Regions from separate parts of the Paenibacillus sp. E194 genome, predicted to be linked through region 2. Evidence: predicted binding sites of a transcription regulator. Region 2 holds the regulator's gene; the other holds the start of a gene.

Region 1 (9,406 bases), on a different contig from region 2:
ACCAAGGTTAGGAGCGAATCCACCTTCGTCACCTACTGCAGTGTTCAAGCCTTTGCCCTTCAATACGGACTTCAGGTTGTGGAAGATTTCAGCACCCATGCGAAGTGCTTCTTTGAAGTTAGGTGCGCCTACTGGCAATACCATGAACTCTTGAACGTCGATGTTGTTGTCAGCATGCTCACCACCGTTGATGATGTTCATCATTGGTACTGGCAATTGCTTCGCATTGAATCCGCCAAGGTATGTGTACAAAGGCATATCCAATGCATGTGCAGCAGCGCGAGCTACAGCCATGGATACAGCCAAGATTGCGTTAGCACCCAATTTGCCTTTGTTAGGCGTGCCATCAAGCTCGATCATTGCTTTATCGATTGCAACTTGATCAAGAGCATCGTAACCGATGATTTCTGGAGCGATAATTTCGTTTACGTTTTTAACAGCGTTCTCTACGCCTTTACCAACGTAACGGCCTTTGTCGCCATCGCGAAGCTCAACTGCTTCGTGAGCACCAGTGGATGCACCGGAAGGTACGATTGCACGGCCGAAGCCGCCGGATTCCAATTTTACTTCTACTTCTACCGTAGGGTTACCACGGGAGTCAAGCACTTCGCGTGCGTATACGTCCATAATCATTGTCATGGTGTGTACAACTCCTTTTTTGAGTGTTTATAGATAAATTACTATATATCCATGTAAGTTGTAAAACTTACTTCTTAATCATGCTTTGTCCAGTCATCTCTGCTGGCTGAGGAACGTTCATCAAGTCAAGAATCGTCGGAGCGATGTCTGCCAAGATGCCGCCTTCGCGCAATTCCACTTCATTCGAAGTAACGATGAATGGAACCGGGTTCGTCGTATGTGCAGTGAATGGACGGCCTTGCTCGTCGAATACCATATCCGCGTTGCCGTGATCCGCCGTAATGAGGCAGACGCCGCCTTTCGCCAATACCGCTTCAACTACCTTGCCCATGCACTCATCCGTAGCTTCTACGGCCTTGATTGTTGGCTCCAGCATACCGGAGTGACCAACCATATCAGGGTTCGCGAAATTCAGGATAATCGTATCGAACTGGTCAGAGTTGATTTCGTTCACTGCTGCTTCTGCAACTTCGTAAGCACTCATTTCAGGCTGCAGGTCGTAAGTTGCTACCTTAGGCGAGTTGATAAGCACACGCTTCTCACCAGGTAGTTCAACGTCACGTCCGCCGCTGAAGAAGAACGTTACGTGTGGATACTTCTCAGTTTCCGCAATACGAAGCTGCTTCTTGCCATGCTGCACGAGCACTTCACCAAGCGTGTTGTCCAACTCTTTTGGAGAGTAAGCAACGTATCCGCCAACTGTCTCTGCGAACAATGTCAACGCAACGAAGTGCAAGTTCTTAGGCAACTTGTCGCCACGATCAAAGCCGCGGAAGTCATCATTGGTGAACACTTGGCCAAGCTGGATCGCACGGTCAGGACGGAAGTTCATGAATACGACAGAGTCGCCATCTTGAACCAAGCCAACCGGCTGATCATTCTCATCCACAATAACCGTAGGCATAACGAACTCGTCATATACGGATTGGGAATAAGATTCTTCTACTGCAGCAAGCGGATCGCGGTATTTCGGGCCTTCGCCGTATACCATCGCGCGGTACGATTTCTCAACGCGTTCCCAGCGCTTGTCCCGATCCATCGCATAGTAGCGGCCTTGAACCGTAGCGATACGGCCTATGCCAACTTCAGCGATTTTGGCTTGCAGCTTTTCGATATATCCGCGGGAGCTGTCAGGCGCAACGTCACGGCCATCCAAGAATGCGTGAATGTATACGTCCTTCAAGCCTTCACGCACACAGAGATCGAGCATTGCAAGTGCGTGATCGATATGGCTGTGTACGCCGCCATCGGACAACAATCCGTAAATATGAAGCGCCTTGTTGTTCTCCTTCGCACTCTTCACTGCTGCAAGCAATGTTTCGTTCGAGAAGAAGTCGCCCTCACGGATCGATTTCGTAATGCGAGTCAGGTCTTGATACACGATGCGTCCAGCACCAATGTTCAAGTGGCCTACCTCGGAGTTCCCCATTTGACCTTCTGGCAAGCCTACCGCTTCGCCGCAAGCTGTCAGTGTCGTATGAGGGAATTGGCTCATGTAACGGTCGTAGTTTGGCTTGTTCGCTTGCGCGACTGCGTTGCCAACTAGTGTATCGCGAAGTCCGAAGCCGTCCATGATGATAAGTGCTACCGGTCTAGGTGCGGACATCTTACTTCGCCCCTTCCACCAAGGAGATGAAGGAAGCTGGTTGCAAGCTTGCGCCACCTACCAATGCGCCGTCAATATCACTTTCTGCCATGTATTCACGTACGTTTTCCGGTTTTACGCTTCCGCCGTATTGGATGCGAACAGCTTCCGCAACTTCGTCATTGTACAAGCCCTTCACAACACTGCGGATGTAGCTGATAACTTCATTCGCGTCTTTTGCTGTGGAAGATTTGCCTGTACCGATCGCCCAGATTGGCTCATAAGCGATAACAGATGCTTTAGCTTGCTCAGCAGACAATCCTTGGAATGCTGCTTCCGTCTGCACTTTGCACACGTCGTTCGTTTTGCCGGATTCGCGCTCTTCAAGCGATTCACCCACACATACGATTGGCGTCAAGCCATGACGGAATGCTGCGTGCATTTTCTTGTTTACTGTTTCATCAGTTTCCGCGAAGTATGCACGACGCTCGGAATGACCGATAATGACGTAGTGTACGCCAAGATCTTTCAACATAGCGCCGGAAATTTCGCCTGTGAATGCACCGGAATCTTCAAAGTGAAGGTTTTGCGCACCAATCTTGATGCTTGTGCCTTTCACTGCTTCAACCAATGCTGGCAAGTTTGTAAATGGTGCGCAGAGTACGCTTTCTACGCCTTCCACTTCTGCCTTGCCTTTCACTTCGGATACGAAAGCGACAGCTTCCGATACCGTTTTGAACATTTTCCAGTTCCCTGCGATAATCGGTTGTCTCACACGATTCACTCCTTTACGCATAAGGGAGCGGCCGAAGCCGCCATCCCCTTACTTGCTCTCTTACTTATCGTTCAATGCAACCACGCCTGGCAATGCTTTGCCTTCCATGAATTCAAGGGAAGCACCGCCGCCTGTGGAGATGTGATCCATTTTATCTTTCAGCTTGAACTTCTCAACCGCTGCTGCAGAGTCGCCGCCGCCGATGATTGTGTAACCAGCAGTTTCCGCACATGCTTCTGCTACTACACGCGTACCATGAGAGAACGGCTCGATTTCGAATACGCCCATAGGCCCGTTCCATACAACAAGCTTGGAATTCTTGATAACGTCAGCATAAATTTCACGAGTTTTTGGACCAATGTCAATGCCTTCCCATTCAGCAGGAATGCTGTCGATCGCTACCACTTGTGTGTTTGCATCTGCACTGAAGTCATCTGTAACTACGATATCTACTGGCAAGTAGAGGTTTTTGCCAAGTTCTTTGGCTTTCTCGATAAAACCTAAAGCAACATCAAGCTTCTCGTTGTCGACAAGCGACTTCCCGATTTCGTTGCCTTGTGCTTTGAAGAATGTGTATGTCAAGCCGCCACCGATCACGATATTGTCGGCGATTTCCAACATTTTGTTGATAACGTCGATTTTATCTTTAACCTTGGAACCACCTACGATTGCCGTAAATGGACGCTCAGGGTTTGTCAGCGCTTTGCTAAGTACATTCAATTCTTTCTCCATCAACAGACCGGACACGGCTGGCAAGTGATGTGCGATGCCTTCAGTGGATGCATGTGCACGGTGAGCCGCGCCGAACGCGTCGTTCACAAACAAGTCCGCAAGTTCTGCGAAGGCTTTAGCCAATTCTGGATCGTTCTTCTCTTCGCCTTTGTGGAAACGAACGTTTTCAAGCACGATAACGTCGCCGTTTTCCATTTTTGCAATTTCAGCTTTTACGTTTTCACCAATTGACTCGTCAAGCTTCTTAACGGGCTTACCAAGCAGTTCGCCAAGACGTACTGCTGCAGGTGTCAGACGCATGGAATCCACAACTTCGCCCTTCGGACGACCCATGTGGCTTGCCAAAATAACTTTCGCACCTTGTTCCACCAAATAGTTAATTGTCGGCAGCGTTTCGCGTACACGTGTATCATCCGTAATTGCACCATTCTCCAATGGCACGTTGAAATCGACACGTACAAATACGCGCTTACCCTTAACTTCTACATCACGCACACTTTTCTTGTTCATCCCCGTGTTCCTCCTATCGTCGATTACACCGGCACACGCCTCTCTCTGGTGTGTTGTTCGGTATGTTCTGTGTTCTTGTTCTGTATGGGTTCCATCTAAATCTTTCTTTCTCTCTATATATCGTATATCGTTCGTTAGTATGTTCTGTTTCTCTCTGTACTCTCTATCTCTGTATATCTAGAAAATCTGTGTCCGCACTGGTTCTCGATATGCTCTAGGCACTATAAGGATCAAAAGAGGAGGCCTGAACGGTCACTCCTCTTTGATTGTAAGTGCTATGCGATTACAGACCTTTTTTTGCGATGAAAGCTGCCAAGTCTACAACGCGGTTGGAGTAGCCCCACTCGTTGTCGTACCAGGATACAACTTTAACCATGTTGCCGCCAATTACCATCGTTGTCAAAGCATCGATAGTGGAGGAAGCTGGGTCGCCGTTGAAGTCGCTGGATACCAATGGCTCTTCGGAGTAGTTCAAGATGCCTTTCAATGGGCCTTCAGCTGCTTCTTTCAAAGCTGCGTTTACTTCTTCAACAGTAACGTCTTGCTTAAGTTCTACTACCAAGTCCGTAACGGATACGTTAGGAGTAGGAACACGCATGGACATACCGTTCAATTTGCCTTTCAATTCAGGCAATACAAGGGATACCGCTTTAGCAGCACCAGTTGTAGTAGGGATGATGTTTTGAGCTGCTGCACGAGCACGACGCAAGTCTTTGTGCGGCAAGTCAAGAACGTTTTGGTCGTTAGTGTATGAGTGAATTGTGTTCATCATACCTTTTTCGATACCGAATTTGTCGTTCAATACTTTAGCGAATGGCGCCAAGCAGTTTGTTGTGCAAGAAGCGTTGGAGATGATTGTATGGCTTGCAGCATCATACTTATCTTCGTTAACGCCCATAACGATTGTGATATCTTCGTTCGTAGCAGGTGCGGAGATGATAACTTTCTTCGCGCCGCCTTTCAAGTGCATTTCAGCTTTGTCTTTCGCTGTGAAGATACCAGTGGACTCAACAACGATTTCAACGCCGTTTGCGCCCCAAGGCAAGTTCTCAGGGTTACGCTCAGCGAATACTTTCACTTCGCGGCCGTTAACAACCAAAGCGCCCTCTTTAGCTTCTACAGTAGCTTCGAATTTGCCGTGAGTTGTGTCATATTTCAACAGGTGAGCCAGAGTGTTTACGTCTGTCAAATCGTTGATTGCAACGATTTCTACTTCTGAATTGTTCAATGCTGCGCGGAATACGTTACGTCCGATACGACCAAAGCCGTTAATACCAACTTTAACCATTGATGATTCCTCCCATTTCCTTCGCAATTTTTTTATATATCTCAAGACGGCCTGTAAGGCACATCGAGACCACAATGTTTCAATACTTCAACTGCTGCTGCTTCATCAATAACGAGAATGTCTTCGTGTCCTGCACGAAGCACTGCAGCAATCGATTCACCCTTGCTCTGACCTCCAGCAATGGCAATGACTACCTCCGTGCGAGAGATGTCCTCTAGGCGAAGGCCTAGTGTTAGCATCGTATGAACGACATGCCCGTCGCGGTCAAAATAATACCCGAATGCTTCTGCAAGCGCCCCTTCTTGGAGCAGCTGCTGGATCGTCTCTTCATCGGCACGGCGTCGCTTCGCCATGACGAGAGCCTCTCCGATGCCATGCACGACGATGCGTGCTTGGCGAATTACTCGTAAAATGTCCTGGATGTTCGGTTCCTGCTTAAGTGACTGGTACGCTTCCTCACTCAGCAAATCTGGCACATGCAAGAGCCGATACTGAGCGCCTACGCGCTTCGCCATCGTGGATGCGATTGTGTTTGCTTGATATTCCAAGCTCTCCCCAAGTCCCCCACGTGCAGGTACGAACCAATTTCCTTTCAACGGTGATGAACTCGTCAAATGATCTGCCATTGCAGCCAATGTGGAGCCGCCTGTCACCGCCACGACATCTTCCTTGTCCATTACGCTGCTGAGCGCTCTACAAGCCGCTTGCCCGAGTTCTTGCTTCACGGCAGGCGATACATCCGAATTGCCGGGTACGACAATGACCTGCTTCAAACCGAATGCTTGGCGGATACTCTCCTCCAGCTGGCGCATCCCGAGCAATTCGCCCATCACGGATTCCAGCTTCCGGACAAGTTGCCGGCCTTCATCAGTGATTCGCATACCCGTGTTATCCGAATCAATCAGGCCTTGCGCCTTCAATAAATCGGTCTCTGCACGGAGCACACGCTCGGTCATCTGCAATGACGTTGCCAGCGTTCTTCTCCCAATGGAGTCGGACAACATGATTTGATGCAGGATGGTGTAACGCTTCTTCAACAGTTCAATGAGTTCAGGTAGAAGTCGCTTCTGTATTTCTAACCACTCACGCATTCTCTCCACTCCTGCTTCCCATAAGCAACCGTTGGACTAAAAACGTCCCATCTCTACATTTTTTGTCCCACCACTATTCTACCGAATAACGCAGCAACTTGCAAGTATCCTGAACCCCTGATTTCGCGCCCAAAATCGTGAATTTTCTGCCTATAAACAACTTCTATAATAAGCAAGCAATATCGAAGTTATTCAATATCAGACAACATATCCAAAAGGGCATACGACATCCTATGATGTAATTAACCCAAAATGCGACAAGTTAATACATATTTCGCAAAAATTTTAGACATTCCTCAGTATAGACATTAATGAGGGACATCATGCCATGCTCATACCTGCGTTTACAAAAGTTTTGATCTCCCCTCAACATCCTGTTCGTTCTCCTCGTCCCTATTTAGTTTAGCCATCAACATTACTCACTTATATCGGGCAACGCCCACCTATTCGGCACCGTCTAAAAGAATTCAACCGTTCCCTCCTCAAAAGTTAAAACCTTAATTCAAGTTGGAGGAGACTCTTCGCTACGATGCCAATACCACTGTCTCTGTATCCCACTAATCAATAGGCAACTTCCAAACTCTCCATTTGAAGCAAATTATTCAAGGCTCTCACTTGACTTTGTAATACGCTTTCTTATATAATAAATTTTGCTCTTGTATGAATGCGCCCGTGGTCCAATGGATATGACGTAGGCCTCCGGAGCCTGAGATCAAGGTTCGATTCCTTGCGGGCGCGCCATTTACACTCCTGTCCTTATTTGGTACAGGATAAGAAGCTACGTTACGCATATATTTAGGTGAATAAGCACGGAAGTAACATCTTGAATTTTGCAGAAGCGAAACGATAGATGTTTTTTTCTCGACATAGTTTGACCATCTTTGACTTTTTGTATCAAGTCCTTTATATTGAATGTGTAATGATATTAGTTAGGAGGGGTTATCTTGAGTTATGTACCCGTAGTTGTTGAACAGACGAATCGTGGCGAAAGATCTTATGATATTTACTCTCGATTGTTGAAGGATCGCATCATCTTCCTCGGAACAGAAGTGAACGATCTTGTGGCGAATTCGATTATCGCCCAGCTGTTGTTCTTGGCTGCAGATGACCCGGAGAAGGATATTCATTTGTACATCAATAGCCCGGGCGGTTCGATCTCGGCCGGCATGGCCATATATGATACAATGCAGCACATCAAGCCAGACGTATCAACGATTTGCGTGGGCTTGGCAGCTTCCATGGGAGCGTTCCTGCTTAATGCAGGTGCCAAGGGCAAGCGTTTCGCCCTGCCGAACAGTGAAATTATGATTCATCAGCCGCTTGGCGGAGCACAAGGTCAAGCGTCCGATATCGAGATTCGCGCACGCCGCATCTTGAAGATGCGCGACACGTTGAACAAAATTTTGGCGGATCGCACAGGCCAACCACTTGAGCGCGTGGAGCGCGATACGGATCGCGACTACTTCATGTCTGCCCAAGAAGCGTTTGAGTACGGTCTGGTTGATAAGGTTCTTGGCAAAGAATAAGCGGTAAAGTGATACAGCCTCTCTCATGCAAATCATTTTGCATGTAGAGAGGCTGTTTTTATTGCTTATTTTCAACTGAAATGAATCACGAAAAGCAAGGTTTACTTAGGTAAGAATGATCGGCAAGGACTCGAAACCGAACATAAACTCACTCTGGATGCGCTTTAACGGCTTGGAATGATCACATTGGTAGTTCGGGAAACGATCGAGCATTGCATTCAACGCTATCCTCGCTTCCAGCCGTGCAAGTTGGGCCCCCAGGCAGAAGTGGATACCATGACCAAACGCTAAATGCGGGTTCGGCTGACGACGAATATGGAAGAGATCTGGCTGCTCGAACACAGACTCGTCATGATTCGCCGATCCAATCCACAACATGACGAACTGCCCTTCAGTTAACATCATGCCATCTACTTCCACATCCTTCTTCACACGGCGAAACATTAACTGTACCGGCGAGGTAAACCGCAGCACTTCTTCAATAGCGCCAGGCAGTAAAGAACGATCGGATCTAATATCGTCCCATGCGATGCGCTCACTGTCGAAACATACTAGAGCAGAAGAGAGCAAATTCGTTGTCGTTTCATTACCAGCCACAAGCAGCAAAATACAGAACCCAATGAGTTCATAAGGAGACAACGGCTCTCCGTCAGCCTTTGCATGCACAAGCCTAGTGATCAGATCATCCTGTGGATTACGGCGGCGTTCTTCTGCGATCGCCTCGAAATATACAGCCATCTCCTTTTGGCAATTGCTATTGCGGTCAATGTCACCACTCACCAATGCCTCCGACCATTCCCGGAACTGATCTCGATCGTGTACTGGTATGCCGAGTATTTCTGCGATTACAATAATCGGGAGCGGAACTGCGAAATCTTGAACCGCATCCATTCGTCCATTCCTTTCCACCTTATCTAGAAGCTCATTCGCCAATGCTTCAATTCGTGGAATCATCTTTTCAATGGATCTAGGTGTAAATGCTTGCGAAACTAATGTTCGAAGCTGGCTATGCTTCGGCGGATCGGTGCGGAGGATGCTGTATTCAATCGGCCGCTTGTCTTCGCTTCGCAATTCGGAGGAAAAATGATCGTTATCAGCAAATATGCTCTTAATATGATCGTATCGGTACGCATGCCAGAACGTTCCCCCCAGCAGCTGAGGACTCTCTGAACGCAACAAAGAGCTCTCTGACCATAACAGAGGACTCTCTGAACGCATGGTTTTGTAATGAGATAATGGCAACACTTCATGGTCTTGAAT
Region 2 (7,951 bases):
GAAACCTCTCTTCTCATCGAAGGAGTAGTCGATTTGCGATTCAAACACATCATCGATGCGGTTAGCCTGCTCCCAAGCCTCACGAATTTGCAACCCTGGAAATAGGCATTGAATACGAAGATGATCTTCCTCGTTAATCATGATGCTTGTCGACTCATCCTCACTGACGATGACTGCGCCATTGCGGGACTCATTTGCCAAACTCGGGGATATCAAATGCTTCTCTACTAGAACTTGCTTCTCTGTATCGCTAAGCTCTGCCAGCTCTAATTCATGAAAGTGATTCAATTGCGCAAATTCCGGGTCTTTCATGACTGCTGACAAAAGATCCAACACCTCGGCCGATTGTTGATTCGTAGCCAAGAGCGGGAACGGCAGTCCGCTAATATTCCGTGCTATACGGATACGGCTGCTGATGACGATATCGGAATCTGGGCCCGTGCCGCGCATCCAATCGCTTAGGGCTTCTTCAATAAATCGTCGCTCTGTCATCTCGTCATCTCCTTCCAATTCGCACTGCTTATTGTCATCTTACTCTCTCGTTAGCGCTTGTATCCTAGGTGCTATGAACTGCTTCTCTCCGAATCGCTTGGCGGCTGCTTCTCCAATTCGCGAATACGGTCACGCAAGGTTGCGGCCTCTTCGAACTCTTCACGCAAAATGCTGAACTGCAGCTGTTTCTTCAATTCTTCCAGCTCGCGTCTGCGCTGAATTCGGCCTCCTCCACGCTTCGGAATTTTGCCAACGTGAACGGTATTGCCATGTACCCGCTTCAATAGCGGATCTAAGCGCTCTCCGAAAAAGGTGTAGCATTCATCACAGCCAAAGCGGCCGAGCTTACCGAACTGTGCATAAGTCAGTCCGCACTTCTCACAGCGCATAGGCTGCGGCTTCGCATCTTCCTTAGCTCCCTGTTTGCTCCCTGTCAGATCGAAATCAAGCAATCCCGACAATAAATTATGGATGGAGAATCCGTTCGCCGTGCCTGGAATCCATTCGCCTTTTTCCCGGGCACATGATTCACAAATGTGAAACTCCGTCTTCTGTCCATTAATGATTTTCGTAAAATGCAGGGTAGCCGGTTTCTGACCACATTGTTGACACACCATAACCGTCTCTCCTCCTTTATAGGTAGCATCCATCTCACATTCTTACATCTCTACTTGCTAAGCAGTGCCAGCAGCATCGACCTTAGCAGCCGGGCTCGTATCTCGTCGCGGTAGGGAAGCTTTACTGTTATATTGTCCCGAGAAACAGCAGCCCGCAGCAGATTCGCTTCCCGGTGGGAGATGAATTCCGCTTCTTCCAGTTGATAGATAAGACCTTCAGCGGCACTCTGCTCAATCTGTTCCCCAATGGATTCGCATAAATGATTATGAATCGCTTGATGGGCTGGCAAGTCAATTCGCTGGATGCGAATGTACCCTCCCCCGCCACGTTTGCTCTCAACAACATAACCCTTCTCCAACGTAAAGCGTGTGCTGATCACATAGTTAATCTGCGATGGAACACAAGAGAATTGTTCTGCCAAGTCATTGCGCTGAATCTCAACGGAACCTTCCGTACTCTCAAGTAATATATGCTTCAAGTAGTGCTCGATTAGGTCGGAAATGTTGCGCATCTTCTCCCCCCTTTCCGCCTGCAGCAGTCTCTATATTAGGTTTAACCAAATATAAGCCTCACTTATTCTAGTTTGGCGCAATATTTTGAACTTTTTTGACTATTAGTCTGACTTTGACTTTCTTTGACTTTATTTTTATTATATCGCACTCGTTTGATTTTGCAACTATTTTAGATCGATTTCATCAGCTATTCTACACGATGATGTGGATAACCTTCTTCTTGGTTAAAAAGCACACGCTCATTCCATCTCAATTACGCAATATATTCAATTACACAGTTGATGGTAAGCCTATTCGTGAAACTCTATATGTGGATACCTGGGAACTTCTCCACACTCGTGGATAAATGATGGGTTTAAATGTGCATAAGGAGACTCATTTATCCCTTCTCCACAGCTTGTTCATTGCGAAATATACATGGTGTACATTTTACCGCTATGTTCGTCCAATTATGCACATGTGAATAACAAATTGAAACAAGCTAATGAATGATTGCGTTCGTTCCAGTATAAAACTCCCGCTGCCGTCCTTACGGATGACACGGGAGTGATGGTCGTGCTATTCAGCAATATATTGTAGAGCAAGAAGAAGTCTGGTCAATGCAACTCCCGCTTCTGCTCGTGTAGCGTTGCCGCTAGGACGCAGCGTGCGGTCTTGGTAGCCATTGAGGAACACAGTTGAGAGTTCCAAATGATGACCTGCAAGTCGAGCAGCATTGCCAAGCATTTGTCCCAATTGCTCGCGAGTAATGGATGCATTCGGATGGAATGATCCGTTACCATCCCCCTCAACAAGCTTTAATTGCACCGCAGTCGCAAGTGCATCTGCATACCAAGCTGATGCTGGCACATCCTTGAAGGCATCCTTGGACAGGTTCTGTCCTTGGACATCGCCATAGCCTAATGCCCGCACAAGCATGGACGTGAATTCTGCCCGAGTTACCTTATCATTCGGGACATACTGTCCATTTCCTCTGCCTTGAATAATGAACTTAGAAGCTAACAGTTCCATATTCGCTTTCGCCCAATGGCCATTCAAATCATGGAAGCTCGGTGCATACTTGAGTACTGCGAAGATACCATTATAATCGTGCTTCATGTTCATTACCGAATTCGATTCTCCCTCAGTGCGCTCCATCCATGACGGAACGAATGAGAATGTCTTTGTCTTTGCATTATACTTTACAGCTGTCATCTTCCCAGCACTTTGGCTGCTCGGAAGTCGAATGGAGCCCATTGTAAGATTGCCTGCACGATCAGGAATTGGTTCCTGCTTCCCATCCTGCTCCAAACGCAACTGGAACTGAACAGCTCCCATCAAATGAGCCCCTGGCTGTGTGGATGCCGCAGATGTAAGCACCTTCAGCAATTCAGCCGAAGGCTTCATCATGTGTACGGTCAGCTGTTGTGATGCATTCCCATTGCTCAGATCTGCTAGCTGTTTCACCGGAAGTTGATAGCTGCCTGCTCCCGAGCGTACCACAATGTTCAATTGCGTATGTTCCTTCATTGCCTGATTCAATTTCTTCATCGGGATTCGAATACGTACGTCTTCTGACTCCGACGGCGCTGCAATTGTCCAAGTTCTCATTTCTGTTGCCGAACCCGTCAAACGTGACATCTCTTCCATATCTTCATTGCGAATGAACAGCTCAACAGTCGCCGTTCCGTCAGCATTCTTCAGAAGATTCAACGTTGTTGGCTCATAACGAACGCCATCCTTCGTGACGGTCATTCCCTTAAATGACTCTTCTGTTCCCCCTTGATGAGCTGCCCCGCCATTTCGATCCTTGCTGCCATTTCCGTTTCCAGAGCCGCTTCCATTGTCAATGCCCGTTTCTGGCTTCGTATCTGGGTCTGTTCCTGGATCCGTTCCTGTGTCTTTCACGACGACAATCGAGCGTCCGTTTACGGTATTGTGCGGATCATTCAGTTCGTTTGTTACTCCATCCTTGGTAATGGAGAATTTATACGTATACTCGCCTTCCGCTGCGTTCTTCATTACGTAGATGAACCATTCATTTTCTGCATCGTACGTCATCGAGTAAAACTTGCCGTTGATCGCAATATCAGCTTGCGTGATCCGATCCTGCGCTCCACTCGCAAACAACGTCTCATCCCGATAATAGAACACAACCTGACTCTTCTCTTGAACTGGGCCAGTTACTGAAGGCAGCGTCCGAAATGATTCCTGCCCACTGTATACATACACCTTAGTTAACGTGTCATCCAAATTCGTCTTAATGAAGCGATTGGCATCGATATCTTTCTCTTCCCAGTTGCCCCGTTTTACGATAAACCCAATCGATTCAGACTCTGGAGCGATTTCAATCATGGCAGTCGCCATTCCTTTGTCAAAATGCTGGAACTCATGACCGTCATCTTTTACACCTGTCTGCCATACCCATAATCCCCAGTTGTCGTATTTCGCGTCTGGACGAACATAGTTGATTTGTACATAGCGCTTCAGGAACGGCTTAACCACTACCTTCTTCGAGGCCTCTGCTGCTCCAACCCGAGCTGTAATGACCGCCGTTCCTTCCTTCACGCCTGTTACCTTCCCAGCACGGTCTATTCTAGCCACTGATGCATTCGACGTGCTCCACTCAGCTGCACCAGACATCGTCTGTCCGAATTGATCCTTGATGGCAACTGTAAATGGTGATGTGCGGCCCTCAAAGATTGAATCTGCACCGTTAATGGACAGAGTCGTAGGAACAAGCTTCGCTACTGTCACATTTACCTGTGCTTTCAAATTGCCCGAGGTTGCGGTAAGAACTGCGGCTCCTTCCTTCACTGCCGTTACTTTGCCTCCACTGTTGATGACGGCCACCGCAGCATCGGATGATGCCCATGTTACGTTCTCAGTAAACATAGGACGACCCTTCTGATCGCGCACCACTGCTGTCAAGCGAGTGCTTACGCTTGGCTCTAACCCAAGCGTAAGAGGTGCTACTTCAAGCTTTGACGCTATCGGTGTATAGCCATTCTCCTGATCGTACAACACCATCATGGACAATCCGGCTACTTCTACCTTGCCGCCCTTCACCGTACGTATCGTCTTCACTCCAGCAGACGTATGGTCGACAACCACACTCCATTCATCCGCAGTGGGCAGTGTAACTTCTTGCGGAGCAGTCGAACCGTTATAAATGACGGCGATATTGCGCCACGTATCCCCATTTGCATAGTTATTCAGCTTGAATGCGATAACTTGACCTTCTTGGCGATACACTTGTAAGTTCGATTTCACCCCTTCCTTCGTTGTCATGCGGAATGCTGGATGTGCTGTCCGCAGCTCGATAAGACCTTTCAAATAATCAAAAACTGGCTTGTACTCCGCCTTCTGTTTCCATACGATCTGATTAATCTCATCTGGGCTCTCATAGCTGTTATGATCCCCGAACTTGCTGCGAAGCAGCTCATCTCCTGCATGAAGGAACGGAATGCCTTGTGCCGTAAGAACAATACCATTTGCAAGCAAGGAACGCTTAACGGTCTCGTTATCCAGTACACTTGACTCCGTCAAGGTTGCGAATGGATTTCGTTTTATGTCCTTATCTTTCCCCTGCGTCTTCAGCACCTTATCCCATAAATTCAAGTTATCATGTGCGGTTACATAGTTAATCGTCTCTGTCGGGGAGGCCGTAAAGTCTGTGATTGCACCAAGCAGACCTTTCACCACATCCGCTTCTTTGCCTTCGGCTCCTGTCGCGAATCCTTTGGAAGCGTCGTCACTTCCACCCTTTATTGCCCCGCGAATATTGTCATTGAATACAGCGAATCCTTCTCCGCGCTGCTTGCCTTTCTCAATCTGCAATTCCGCAGCAAGCGGTGTGCTGCCTCCCGACCACGGCTCACCATAGATTATGATGCTTGGGTCAATCTCTCTCAGATCACGCACGATGGCGCGTGTCGTCTGCAGATCGACTAGCTTCATCAAGTCGAAGCGGAATCCGTCTACATTGTATTCCTCAGCCCAGTACTTCACGGAGTCCTGCACGTATTTGCTAACCATAGGACGTTCTGTTGCTATCTCATTCCCTACTCCGGAGCCGTTAGTGAAGTTGCCTTGCTCATCGCTCCGATAGAAATAACCTGGTACAATCTTATCAAATACGGACATATCCGATTCCAGGCCGGTTACAAATGTATGGTTGTACACGACATCCAGCACGACCCGAATGCCTTGGTCATGAAGCGCTTGCACCATTGCCTTGAACTCACGAATTCTCTTCGCTGGGTCTTCCTGTGCTGGGTTGGTCGTATAGGAACCCTCAGGCATGTTATAGTTTACCGGGTCATAGCCCCAATTAAATTTTCGTTCTTTCGAGCTTAGATCGTCCACCAGCTTCTCATTTACCGAACCGAAGTCATAGGTTGGAAGCAAGTGAACATGCGTAATGCCAAGCTCTTTCAAATGGTCGATCCCTGTCTTTATATCTGGCTTTCCAGGCAAAGTCGTTCCTGTTTCCGTAAAGGCAGTAAACTTGCCTCGGCTGCCTGGCGATACTCCTGAGTTCTCATTAATTGAAAAATCACGGACATGCAATTCGTATATGACAGCGTCTGTTGGATCCAGGAATGGGGGCTTTCGATCCCCGTCCCAGTTCCTTGGATTGGTTGCCGCAAGATCAACAACTGCCGACTTCCCGCTGTTCACCGATGCCGATCTCGCATATGGATCAAGTGCATACGTTGTGCTACCATCCGGGAATTGCAGCTTGTACATGTAATAGGTTCCATGCAAGTTGCCATCCACGTTAGAGGCCCATACCCCTGTAGCTGCATCCTTACGCATCGAGACTTCCCTGCTAGGCACATCTTTCGCCATGTCCGCTCTATTGTACAAGGCTAACGAAGCTCGTGCAGCCGTAGGCGCCCATACTTTGAAGCTGCTTGAAGTCGAATGATACGTAACACCTAAGTCATCCCCAGCATATACGTAGCTATCCAAAATACCACGCATCTTGATCGGCATATCCCGATATATGTTCTGTGGATTTCCTTCATAGCGTACTGTATATGCCTTTGACACATCATCAACCGGATTGAACAGACGGATCTTCACAGATTTCTCATCTTCGCCTTGAGAGGATGCGCTCTCCAATTTGGTTGTACCTTCATATACGGCAAATGCGGAGTAATCCAAGTTCGGAACAATGTCTTTCAATGTAACGCGAACTTCATGATCCTGATCCATCCATGCAGCATGCATAGAAGGCCGAGCCTTGGTTGTAAAGGAAAACTCATATGCTGTGTTCGGTGTATTCGTGTCCTTCCCCGTTGCCACTCCCGCTGGAATAACAACCTTATACTCTGTATCATAACGCAGCGGTTGACTCGGTGTAACGACCAACTGCTGCTCCTTTATCGTCACATCTATCGGTTGGGTCGCACCTAGCTTATCCTCAAGCGTGATGCCTTGCCCATTCATCTCAATTTGTTCGGAGAAGGTGACGATAATCGGCTTATTAACTGCTACATGCTGCTGTTTATTGGCCGGATCTGTGCTAATCAGCTCCAGAGCGTCACTCATCCCCTTTATCTCGTAATTTCCGGCATATACACGCTGTACATTCGGGTTCGATGATTCATTCCAACTACTTGCTCGTGTATTCCCCGGATCTTCTGGTATTACATTGAATGCACCATGCGTGTCCTCATTTCCGCTTAGAACAACAATTGGACGCAAATCGTCATTATTTTTTAGCTTGAGCTGATGCAGCGGTATAGACGCTTCAAATCCTGACTGTCTGGATACAGCGAATTCTGATCCTTTACGATCTCCCCACGTGGATAAAATGGGGGTATTGTAATCCGAGGCCTTATATAAAGCAGCGCCTTCTATCTCATTGTTTTGTTTCAAACGCATCATATGATGATACTGCGGCTTCTCCGTTGTACCGCTAAAATTATATTGCGCTTTCCATGGATTGTCCGCAATGCCTGAATCAACACGATTCACATTGAGGGCAATATCAATATACTGCCCCTTATCTCCCCAATTTGGCAATTGTGCATCTACCCATATATACAGCTTCTTACTATCATTGATCAGTTTGATTGCACCTAGCTTCGTATCGCCATATGTGCTCTCTGTTACAGATGTACCAAGTGCCACTACATCGTCCCAGAGACTGTCTTTAACCCCATCAATGATTGGAGCAAAAGTAACCGTAAACGGCTCGCTATAGGTAGATAAGCCGTTCGGGTTCTGTTTCATATTCCAGCCTGTCGCAATTTCATTGTCTGCCGTTTCGGGAATTACATCGAATACACCATGCTCATCCGCGCGATCACCGCTAAGAACAACAATCGCTTTGACGG

Evidence for each region. Region 2 encodes CtsR, which represses protease genes until heat stress. Its sites were predicted from a motif close to ATGGTCAATAAAGGTCAAACA; they were not measured.
Region 1: a site for CtsR is predicted at 7,489-7,509, ahead of clpP (ATP-dependent Clp endopeptidase proteolytic subunit ClpP). Genes of this name have one in related genera too.

Annotation. Positions count from the first base shown of each region.
Region 1 is NZ_JMDX01000028.1:12,981-22,386, forward strand. Features, by position in the region: gene eno (phosphopyruvate hydratase) at 1-639, opposite strand, end outside; gene gpmI (2,3-bisphosphoglycerate-independent phosphoglycerate mutase) at 707-2,245, opposite strand; gene tpiA (triose-phosphate isomerase) at 2,247-2,999, opposite strand; gene AZ66_RS06065 (phosphoglycerate kinase) at 3,060-4,241, opposite strand; gene gap (type I glyceraldehyde-3-phosphate dehydrogenase) at 4,525-5,529, opposite strand; gene AZ66_RS06075 (sugar-binding transcriptional regulator) at 5,571-6,620, opposite strand; tRNA gene AZ66_RS06080 (tRNA-Arg) at 7,287-7,361, shown strand; gene clpP (ATP-dependent Clp endopeptidase proteolytic subunit ClpP) at 7,565-8,146, shown strand; gene AZ66_RS06090 (cytochrome P450) at 8,252-9,406, opposite strand, start outside.
Region 2 is NZ_JMDX01000229.1:127-8,077, forward strand. Features, by position in the region: partial or broken gene AZ66_RS23260 (ATP--guanido phosphotransferase) at 1-492, opposite strand, end outside; gene AZ66_RS23265 (UvrB/UvrC motif-containing protein) at 564-1,109, opposite strand; gene AZ66_RS23270 (CtsR family transcriptional regulator) at 1,160-1,621, opposite strand; gene pulA (type I pullulanase) at 2,181-7,951, opposite strand, start outside.